DNA from 2 places in the Paenibacillus sp. 2TAF8 genome. Region 1 is predicted to be linked to the other one. Evidence: riboswitches for the same ligand, from Rfam matches in the RefSeq annotation. Region 1 holds a riboswitch; the other holds the start of a gene.

What was found. A riboswitch is a leader RNA that binds a small molecule or an ion and turns the genes downstream of it on or off. The one in region 1 is predicted to bind S-adenosylmethionine.
Region 2: another riboswitch for S-adenosylmethionine. It lies ahead of metA (homoserine O-acetyltransferase MetA); the one in region 1 lies ahead of mmuP (S-methylmethionine permease).

The regions. Positions count from the first base shown of each region.
Region 1 is NZ_JBFRFN010000026.1:7,485-13,177, forward strand. Features, by position in the region: gene AB4Z30_RS25780 (ABC transporter permease) at 1-1,320, shown strand, start outside; gene mmuM (homocysteine S-methyltransferase) at 1,442-2,521, opposite strand; gene mmuP (S-methylmethionine permease) at 2,518-3,912, opposite strand; SAM riboswitch class I at 4,004-4,105, opposite strand; gene AB4Z30_RS25795 (Ger(x)C family spore germination protein) at 4,243-5,448, opposite strand; gene AB4Z30_RS25800 (GerAB/ArcD/ProY family transporter) at 5,445-5,693, opposite strand, start outside.
Region 2 is NZ_JBFRFN010000005.1:288,087-293,779, reverse strand. Features, by position in the region: gene AB4Z30_RS10175 (MOSC domain-containing protein) at 1-12, shown strand, start outside; gene AB4Z30_RS10170 (ROK family protein) at 95-973, shown strand; gene AB4Z30_RS10165 (HRDC domain-containing protein) at 1,157-2,158, shown strand; gene corA (magnesium/cobalt transporter CorA) at 2,271-3,206, opposite strand; SAM riboswitch class I at 3,666-3,790, shown strand; gene metA (homoserine O-acetyltransferase MetA) at 3,917-4,834, shown strand; gene AB4Z30_RS10150 (PLP-dependent transferase) at 4,859-5,693, shown strand, end outside.

The DNA of each region.
Region 1 (5,693 bases):
CTGCTGTTACTCGTCTTGGTTATTGTATTTGTCGTGTTATACGCCAGAAAAGCTCGCACGATCCAGCCTGTTCAGGCCATTCGGTACGGTATGTCGGAGAGCGACAATGTACGCATGGTGCGACGAATGAATTCACCGCTAGCACATAGGGCTTCATTTGGAAAGCTGCCTGTTTCTTGGGTCATCGGCATACGCAGTTTGATCAAAAATGGCAAAAGCTCTGTCTTAATGATACTGCTGACATCAGTGGCCGCTTCCGTCCTCGTCTTCGGATATACTGTTCTGACCAGTATTATCGGCATCCATCAGACAGCAGCCCAATGGGGGTATGACAATGCCAACATTGCTGCGGTGGTCGTAGACAAAACGACATTTCCAAAAGCAGCACTTCAACGTGTACTGGAAGAAGATCACCGCATCAAAAATGTGGGCTGGCAGGGAAACCTTAACGGCGTAATTCCCTCCGAAGTTTTGGAAAACCATACAACCCGTCCGTCGATCAGTCTTTATTTGGGTGTATTGGATGGGAGCTATAAGGACTCCGGATTCGAGACGTTAAAAGGAAATAACCCTGAACGCGAGAATGAAATTTCAATCGGGGTCAGTGTTGCCAAGATGTTAAACAAGGATTTGGGAGACCTCATCGATCTTTACGTTGAAGGAGAGAAGCGCACATTCATCATTTCGGGTATCTATCAAGCGATCGCAAACATGTCGGTATCCGGGAGAATCACCGTTCAGGCGGTTAAGAGCGTAAATCCAAGTTACAGTGACGTAGATGTTGCCTTTATTAATGTCACCGACCCATCACAGGCAGGGGCAATTGCAGCCCAACTGAATGAGCAGTTCAGAGACTCTGCTTCCATCGTCACGCAAAAAACACTGCTGGATTCCGTTTTCGAAGAAGCATTAAACATTCTTATATATCCCATGGCTCTGATTGGGCTACTGTTCATCATTGTTACCTTTATGATCATCTTCAGTACCTGCCGGATCAGCATTCGCAAAGAGAACAAGACGTATGGCATCTACAAATCAATAGGTATGACATCCGGCAGTATTCGTTCCTCGCTTACACTTGGAGTCGCATCGCTATCCCTGATAGGTTCAATGTTTGGCATTATTGCGGGCGTCTATCTTCTTCCCCGGTTACTTGAACAAGTTCTCTCGGGATATGGAATCGTACACCTTCCCTTGGTTCTGAATGGATGGGGCATCCTGTTATTCGTCTGTTTGAGTATATTGGCAGCAACGATTGGATGCTGGCTGGCATCTCAGGAAATTCGCAAGGCATCACCACGTATGTTAGTTATTGAATAACCTAAAAAGAGCTCTTACCTATTTATAAAAAGGTAAGGGCTCTTGGAGATTATCTAAGTTTTTTATGTTTAGATACATTTTTATGTTCTTATTCAGGTTTGTTCTATAAAAATTCGGGCTACTAACCACGCCACTTCTTCGCCAGTTCCTTAATCTGATGCGGTGTTGTACGGCAGCATCCGCCAATAATATGCGCACCAGCAGCAACCCATTGTTCCGATGCGTCCTTCATGCTGCCACAAGAGCCTTGCCCGCTCCATGTTTTGGTCTCGGCATCGTAAATCTCGCCTGAATTCGGGTAGACGATAACGGGTTTATCGCTACCTTGGCGAAGAATACCGATGGCTTCCGTGACCACTTCCATTGGAGCGCAGTTCAGGCCGATTGCCGCAATCTGCGGTTCAGAGCCAAAGGTCTGTGTGCATACCTGAAGCGACGTTCCCTCGCTGATGCTTGTCCCATCTTTTAATGAAAAAGAAAGCCACGCATGAGTATTCGGAAACTCCTTAAGCAATTCTACAAGAACACGAGCCTCTTGCAACGAAGGAATCGTCTCGAATGCGAGTATGTCAGCTCCTGCTTCAATCAGCGCAGCCATGCGAGGTCGGTGAAATGCAGCAAGTGTTTCGTCCGAGACGCCATAATGCCCAACATATTCGGAACCATCCGCCAGATAGGCACCGTATGGGCCGACAGAGCCAGCAACGACAGGTCGCGGACGACGCAACTTCTCGCCACTAGTGTGTTCACCAGTACGATATTCACTCTGCTCGTTCCCTGCCTTCTCGACATGTTCCGATGTCGCTACCGCAGGTTGTCCTGTTGAACCTTCTGCACCTGTTGTAGCTCTTTGCACTTCTGCCCACACATCATCTCTAGCCTTTGCAGCCAGCTTTACTGTCTTGCGAATCAGATCCAGTGCAGCCTCTTCTCCAATGCCACGCTTGCGGAAGCCCTCCACCGTTGCCTGATAACTGGAGGTAATTGCACAATCTGCCCCTGCACGGAAATAATCAGCGTGCACGTTCACGATAACATCCGGGTTCTCCAGCAGTACACGTGCAGACCAGAGCGGATCATCCAGATCACAACCATGCTGCTCAAGCTCCGTCGCCAGTGCACCGTCCAGAATCATGACCGGATACTCCTCCAAAATATGTTGAATCACATGGATATTATTTGTTTCCTCACGTTTAGTCATGAAGTCATCCCTCTTTTCTTCTTCGTCCGATCTGTCCAATAATACGCGATATAACATAAGATAATAAATGGAATACCACAGTATAGAGCAATCCGCTGCGTTGGGTCAAAAGCGATACCGATGCAGGATGCCAGGCACAATACAAATGAAACGATAGGTACGATTGGATATAATGGCGTTCGGTAAACCAGATCTTTCACGTCATGTCCTTCCCGCAGATACTGCCTACGGAACATGTATTGAGACACGCTGATGCTCATCCATACCGCTACCACAGCAAGACCTGAGATCGAAACGAGCGTGATATAGACGGTTCCCGGTGCAATGATGCTGGACAATAAAGCCAGTGCACCACCAGCCATGCTGAGCACAAGCGCATTGAATGGCACTCCGCGTTTCGTCAGGCGGGCAAACCATGGAGAGATCGTCTTTTTATCCGCCAGTGACCAGAGCATCCGTGATGAAGCATATAGCCCCGAATTCGCAGCAGACAGAATTGCCGTTAAAATAACAAAGTTCATGATGTCGGCTGCATACGGAACACCGACCCGCTCCATGACAGCAACGAACGGACTCTCCAGCACACTTGCATCTGACATCGGCAACAATGCAGACAGAATAACGATCGTACCAATAAAGAAAATAATTAAACGCCACAGCGTGGTGTGAATGGCTTTCGGAATGGTTTTTTCCGGATTTTCCGTTTCGCCTGCGGCAATACCAATCAGTTCCGTGCCCGAGAAAGCAAAATTCACAGCCAGCATCGTCATCAGAATCGCAGTTGCACCATAAGGGAACCACCCTGACGCTGTAATGTTGGAGAAGAACGGAGCCGGTTCAGCATTTGCCATCGGAATAATACCAAACATCGCTGCGCCGCCAAGAATAATAAAGATGACAATCGTCATTACCTTCACCAAAGAGAACCAGAACTCCGATTCTGCAAAAAGTTTGACTGTGAACGCATTAAACAGGAAGATCATCAACGCAAACAGCGCACTCCAGATCCAGACGTTCACGGATGGAAACCAGCGCTGCATGAGCAGCCCGGCAGCTGTGAATTCCGAACCCAGTGCCACTGTCCAAGTAAGCCAGTACAGCCACGCCACCGTGTATCCTGTAGCTGGTCCAATATATTTGGCTGCATAGCTATGGAATGCACCCGTCTCTGGCATATGTACAGACAGTTCGCCCAGACAGAGCATCACCAGGTACACCACCAAAGCCCCAATCAGATAAGAAAGAATCGTACCCAGTGGTCCGGCTTGTTGAATGGTATACCCTGAGCTAAGGAACAGACCTGTTCCAATGACGCCGCCAAGAGAGAGCATAACCACATGCCTCGTTTGCATTTTTCGCTGAAATTGACCTTTATCGTTGCTATTTTCCATATAACCTGCTCCCCGCTCCTTCATCCAGAACAAACAAAAAAGACCCACTCTTCCCGAAGAGTGCGCCACTACTGACAAATAAAAACAAACGCTCCTATCTATCAGGCTTTCACCCGCTGGAATTAGCACAGTATCCTTCAGATCTGTTGCTGAGGTTTCTAAGGGCCAGTCCCTCCACCTCTCTGGATAAGAAAATGATTTTGTATAACTATATCGACTGCTGCCTGATGTGTCAACATTTAAATAAATACTGCATCCGATTCAAGCAGAGCCATCGATACACTTGGTGCGAAGTTAACACAGTAAGCATTCCCACTGGTGAGTATGGGGCTACTCTGTAGAAGATCCCGGATTTACAACATTTGTTTTAATTTCATAGGTAATAGGTACTGTTGCAAACACTTCATCCCAGTTATCTTTTACTTTTTTCCACGTTTTTGGATAATGGATTCGGAGGCTGTCCCGAAAACCGGCAACGTCAGCTTTATACGTATGCTGGAGTTTATAGAGCATCTGATCAATCTGTTGATCTACGATTTTGGCAAAATCCTGTTCCAGTTCTTTCAGATAGGCTCCCTTCTCTTCTTTTTCAGGCGCACGCCAATCCTCCATTAGCCAGCCTTCGGACTCTGCCTTGACATGAAACGAAATGTCGCCGTGACTTACCTTCGGAATGATTTTTATAGTCTTTTTCTTGATCTCATAGAGAACCGTGAAGCCTTCCTTACTATATGTTTTGATGACCCCGCCCGCCTTTTCCTCAGGCATAATCCAAGATAATGCTTCCAGATCGGTTTGGCTAAGCTCCCCGATAAATTTCGTTGTTTTAGCTTTAAAGATGCTCCCCCCTGAAAACTTATCCTCACCATCTGCATTCAACACATTTTGAAGCAAAAAGCTGGAGCCAGACTGCATCTCTGCATCCAGTTTAGCAAGCGAAACAGGCTCCAGTATTTTATTAGAGATATACGAATTATTTGTGATTCCCGTAAGATAAAAGGCCGGAATCCGGGAAGGATCTTTTGAAGTGAGTACATCCAGCGCACGGTGATGGCTGATTAGCACAAGGCAATTGGGGCGAATATCGTTATCCCGTAGTACAAAATCAAGCAACTGTTTTAATCCATACTTTTTAGCAATATCTTTGGAAATGACGATCACTTTCAGATGATGTCCAATGAGCGGACGGTCTCGGCGCAAGGAAAACTGACGAAATATTTGAAGCAACGAATCCCCGGTAAGTTGTTCGTTGGAGTAAGATGATTTTCCAGAAGAAGGTGAACCTCCTTCATCGCTCTGCTGACCACTCGATTTCCCTGGAGCAATCTGAACGGTCGCGGTCACAATTTCTTCTTTGGGATAACCCCCTCCTTGAGCTGATATTTTTTTCTCGAATTTTGTTTCCTGACCAACATCAATTCCGAGACCAACATACAGACTCAAATCTTCAATTTCCCGGCTGCTCCAGCATCCCGAGATAAGGCTAAGAATCAGTAACGCACAGATCATACGCAGCCACAACCGGAGTGAAGTCATGCGTGTTTACCTCCTTTTTTACGAATAATGCTCAGTAGCAGCAATACCAGAGGCAAAATGGCAAACAAGACGACAGATACATTGCCCAGCATGTCACCTAGTGCAAATGTTTCATATACATTTTTGGGAATCATGGCTGCCAAATAGATAAACGGTAGAAGACAGTACATAATGGTACGCATCTTTTTAGCTTTAAACAGATCACGAATCCCTACAGAAGCGCAGTAATGAGTAATCGCAAACGT
Region 2 (5,693 bases), on a different contig from region 1:
GAGCATAACTGAGCTGTATCACAGAGCCTCATTCATATTCATTGGGGCATTCGAGTTTCTTTATTTTAAACCAACGTGGGAGTGAGGAACTAACATGACAGTTTTAGGTGCGATTGAAGCAGGAGGAACCAAATTTGTATGTGGTATCGGGACAGAAAATGGAGAGGTACTGGAACGAGTAAGCTTCCCTACGACCACACCGGAAGAAACGATGGCCCACGTCATCTCTTTCTTTGAAGGCAAAGGCATTGAAGCGCTCGGTGTAGGTTCATTCGGTCCGATTGATCCCATTGAAGGAAGTCCAACCTATGGTTACATCACAACAACACCGAAGCCGCATTGGGGACAATACAATATGATGGGCAAACTCAAAGAACACTTTGATGTCCCCATGACGTTTGACACCGATGTAAACGGAGCTGCTCTGGGTGAAGCTACTTGGGGAGCTGCGCAGGGACTGGATAGCTGTCTGTATATAACGGTAGGTACAGGCATTGGTGCAGGAGCCGTTGTTGGCGGGAAAATGGTGCATGGATTGTCACATCCCGAGATGGGGCATATCATCGTACGAAGACATCCGGAAGATGAATATGCAGGATTTTGCCCATATCACGGGGACTGCCTGGAAGGTCTCGCAGCAGGGCCAGCCATTAACAAACGCTGGAAACAACCAGCTTATGAATTGCCGGCAGACCACAAGGCTTGGGAGATCGAAGCACATTATCTTGCACATGCTCTGATGCATTATGTGTTGATTCTTTCGCCTCAGAAAATTGTAATGGGCGGAGGCGTGATGAAGCAGGAGCACCTGTTCCCGATGGTTCGCAGCAAACTGCAGGAATTGCTCGGAGGTTATGTGCAGCATCCGTCACTTCACACTGGAATGGATGAGTATATTGTTTCACCAGGTTTGGGAGATAATGCTGGCTTGTGCGGTTCACTGGCACTGGCGAAATTAGCCTTGGCGAAATAAACCGTTCAGGGATTGACGAATTTTACCAGTGTGTTATGATATAGCCAACAGTATAGTACGGTTAATGAGGAAGCACCTCTCTTGCAACGATTTTGCAGGAGGGGTGCTTTTTTGTGCTGTCTGGAAACAGAGAGTGCTTTTCTTAATCGGACAGGCTGTAACATCCAAAGGAGGGAACAAACAATGGAAGTTATCTTCATGAACAAATTATCCAGAGTGTCAGATCAGAATGAGGAGATTGCCCAGTTATGGATTGGCGAGGAGGAGTATACCTGGCATTTGGGATGGAGCCAATATGAAGCAGGTGATCGGGAAGATACGATCTGGTATGAAGGAACATCGTGGGAAGAGCTGCTACACATTTATCGTCATCAACTTGCCATGCGAATGAGCGAAGGGTATCGTCCACTGCTGCATGGATTGTACCACGAAAATGAGGATTTGAAGCTGCGTAGTTATGCGGGCCAGCGCCTGCATTGTTTTAGTGAATTATACGGAAATGAGCAATTGTATGAGGAACTGTGCGCATGGCGCAGGCAAAAAGCGGCTTCGGACCGAAAAGCTCCTTATTTTGTAGCGACGAATCGTTTACTACGGTTAATCAGTGCCTTTATTCCACATACGATGGACGAACTAATGCAGCTGCCAGGTGTTGGCGAGAGCAAAGCAACGGAATATGGGCTGGAATGGCTGGAAATGACGAGTGGGATCGAGCGATTGAGATCTTTCCCGTTAGACTGGGTGTATACAGTGTTGAAAGAAGAAGAGTACGAAAGCTGGCTATACAAGCAGAAAGAGCAGAAATACAAGCAGGAACTGGATAAATTCATCACGCGTAAACATGTGCTGGAAGGAATGAAGGCAGGACATACCTTGGAAACGATTGTGACTAAGTCGGGATTATCCCGGCGGGAATTAATCGAACTTTTGGAAACGCTGGATCTGGAGGGATATGACACGGATTCTTTGCTGGATGTAGAACTGTCCGTAATGCCTGAGACTGAACAAGAGGCAGTATGGAATGCCTATGAGGAGTTGGGAGATATGTTTTTAAAGCCTGTCTTACATAAAGTTTATGGGGGAGAGCGCCCAGAAGGAGGAAGTTTGGAGCAAGTGTACGAGCGGTTACGTATGATTCGCATTCGTTTCCGCAGACATGCCGAAACTGAGCGCAATGCAGGTTAGTTAAAAAGCGTTCAAAAGCAAAAGATATCAAAAAGACGAAGTCGTCCCGAGAAGGATCGCTTCGTCTTATTCATTCGTGTGATGGTATGATATTGCGCATGTAATGATCGTTTCAGATCCAGTCTTTTTTGCGGAAAATGAAAAACATGGTTAGACCTAATGTGACCATCAAGCCAATAACCGCATAATAACTATATTTCCAGTGCAATTCAGGCATGTTATCAAAGTTCATTCCGTATATTCCGGTAATCACGGTCAACGGCATGAACACCGTGGTGATGGCGGTAAACACCCGCATGATCTCATTGGCCCGGTTTGCAATACTGGACTGATAGGCTTCTCGCAAGTTGCCCATCAGATCGCGGTATGTTTCGAACGTTTCCGATATTTTTACGGCGTTCTCATAGATGTCACTGAAGTATTTCTGCAACTGATCATCAATGAGACGCAGATCTTTTTTGTTGAGTGTGTTGATGACCTCTTTTTGAGGACCCAGCACCTTTTTAAGCCACAAGATTTCGCTTCGCAGACCAATAATCTCATTCAGGTGTGACTTTTTGGTATGCATCAGGATGTCTTCCTCAAGCTTCTCAATTCGTGCTTCAATTCGATCTCCAACGGTAAAGTAATTATCTACGATCAAGTCAACCAGCAGGTAAAGCAGGCGATCAGGGCTGCTGATCTCCTGTTCCCAGAGAATAGGCTTCAATGTACGTAATTCACTGATCTTTTGTTTGGTAACCGTGATGATAAAATGTCTGCCGAGAAAGAGATTGAGTGCTCTCAGGAAAATTTCTTCATCATCAAAACGAATACTATTAATAACGATAAAATAATGGTTCTCATAAATTTCAATCTTCGGACGCTGCTCCTCATCACTCAAGCAGTCCTCCACAGCCAGATCATGCATGGAAAAGAGCGGCTGAAGTACAGCCAGATCGTCCACGTCCGCATCAATCCAGTAAAATCCTTCCGCTGGTGGAGTCAGCGCTTGCTGAATGTCATCCACCGGGATAAATACACCATTGTTAACCAACCGGATTTTCATGTTATCTACTCCTTCTGCACCCGCCATTTTGGCGGATTTCATCATTAATATGGGCGCAAAAGAACAGATCAGCCGGTCGGCAGCGGAGCCTGGTAATCAGGGCTGTACTGCGTTCATCAATCTATAATCAAACGGAAGAAACGTCCCGTTGCCYACATGCTGATGTCAATTCTCTATGCAGTTGTTCGGAATTCGACTGCCAGTTGGGCCTCGGGTCGCCATCCATTTAATATGTCACCTCTCACATAAGGACTTATAAACACTTGTATAGTATACCGCTGGTCCAGAGTGCTTTCAAGCGCAAAAATGTGTCTATTTAGCGCTCTGAGGCAGTGTATGACAACAGAGGATGAACGGTTCCCAGTGTATACTCAAATCAAACAACTGGTTCTTGACGTGAGGGCGGTAATGTTTTAAAGTAAAAGTTAATATATTTGAATTATAATTGAATACAGCGAAATCTTATCAAGAGTAGGTGGAGGGACCAGCCCGATGAAACCCGGCAACCGGCGAAACAACGCACGGTGCTAATTCTTGCAGCGACCAAGTACCCCTGAGGTGCTGTTGTAACTGAGAGATGAGAGAGGCGCATATCTGTTTACATATGACCTTTCTCGGAATCCGAGAGAGGTCTTTGTCATATACAGAGCTTCTCAGGAAATGATTTTCGCACCCAATGCGATCTATGAAAAAGGAGGAGTCGACTCACCATGCCAATTAAAATTCCGGATACACTGCCAGCAAAAGAAGTGCTTGAAGGGGAGAATATTTTCGTTATGGACGAATCATCTGCGTACAAGCAGGATATTCGTCCGCTTCGTATAGCCATACTCAATCTGATGCCTACGAAGGAGACGACCGAAACGCAATTGCTGCGTCTGGTGGGTAACACACCCATTCAAGTTGATGTTGTGCTGGTGCATCCCAAATCTCACACATCCAAGAACACGTCACAAGAATATTTAGACTTGTTTTACAAAACATTTGACGAGATCCAGCACCGCCGTTTTGACGGCATGATCATTACGGGTGCACCGGTTGAACAAATGGATTTCGAGGATGTGAATTATTGGGAAGAGATTCAGGAAATCTTTGAGTGGACCAAAACCAATGTAACCTCGACAATGCATATATGTTGGGCCTCACAGGCAGGTTTATACCACCATTTTGATGTACCCAAAGTTCCGCTGGATGAAAAGTGTTTTGGCGTATTCCCACATACAATCAACAAACCTCATGTTCCTTTGCTCCGCGGATTTGATGAAGTTTTCAACGTTCCACACTCCCGTCACACAGAGGTAAGGCGAGAGGATATCGAGAAAAACGATAAGCTGGAGATCTTGGCTGAATCGGAAGAAGCTGGCGTATTCCTGGTTGCAACCAAAGACGGGAAGCAAATTTTTGCTACAGGACATGCCGAGTATGATCCATTTTCATTAAAGTGGGAATATGATCGTGATGTTGCCAAGGGATTGGATATCGCGCTACCGAAGTATTACTATCCTAAAGATGATCCATCCCGTATACCTCCGGCAACATGGCGTGCACACGCTAACTTATTATTCTCTAATTGGCTCAATTACTATGTGTATCAGGAAACGCCTTACGATATTGGCCCGCAAATCTAATCGAGATTACAGGAGGATACAGTAATGGAAGATAACAAGTTGAAAATGGAAAGCCGTCTAGCTCAAATTGGGTCCATCAATGAACCGGTAACAGGTGCTGTTAACTTTCCGATCTATCAATCCACTGCGTTTCGTCACCCGAAGCTGGGACAAAGCACGGGGTTTGATTACATCCGTACGACGAATCCAACACGGAAAGTGCTTGAAGAAGCAGCAGCGGTGCTTGAGTCCGGAGATGCAGGTTTTGCCTGTAGTTCAGGTATGGCAGCATTGCAAACGATCTTTGCTTTGTTCAGTCAAGGGGATCACCTGATTGTTTCTCTTGACCTGTATGGTGGTACTTATCGTCTGCTGGAACGGATTTTGTCCCGGTTCGGTATATCGGCAAGTTATGTGGATACTAATGATCTTGCAGCACTGGAGAACATCCGTCAGCCGAATACCAAGGCAGTGTTTATCGAGACGCCAACCAACCCGCTTATGATGATTACGGACATACAAGCCGTTGCTTCCTGGGCGAAAACGCACAACCTGTTGACCATTGTGGACAATACGCTTCTAACGCCTTTCTTCCAACGTCCGATTGAACTTGGAGCCGATATCATCATTCATAGTGCGACCAAATATCTGGGTGGACATAATGATGTGCTCGCTGGATTAATTATTACCAAAGGTGAAAAATTGTCTGAAGAGATGGCATTCCTGCATAACTCCATTGGAGCCGTGTTATCGCCGAGTGATTCCTACCAATTAATGAAAGGCATGAAAACGCTGGCTCTACGCATGGAACGTCATGAGTATAATGCACTTACCATTGCAAAATTTCTGTTGGAACATCCGGCGGTTGCCGAGGTATTTC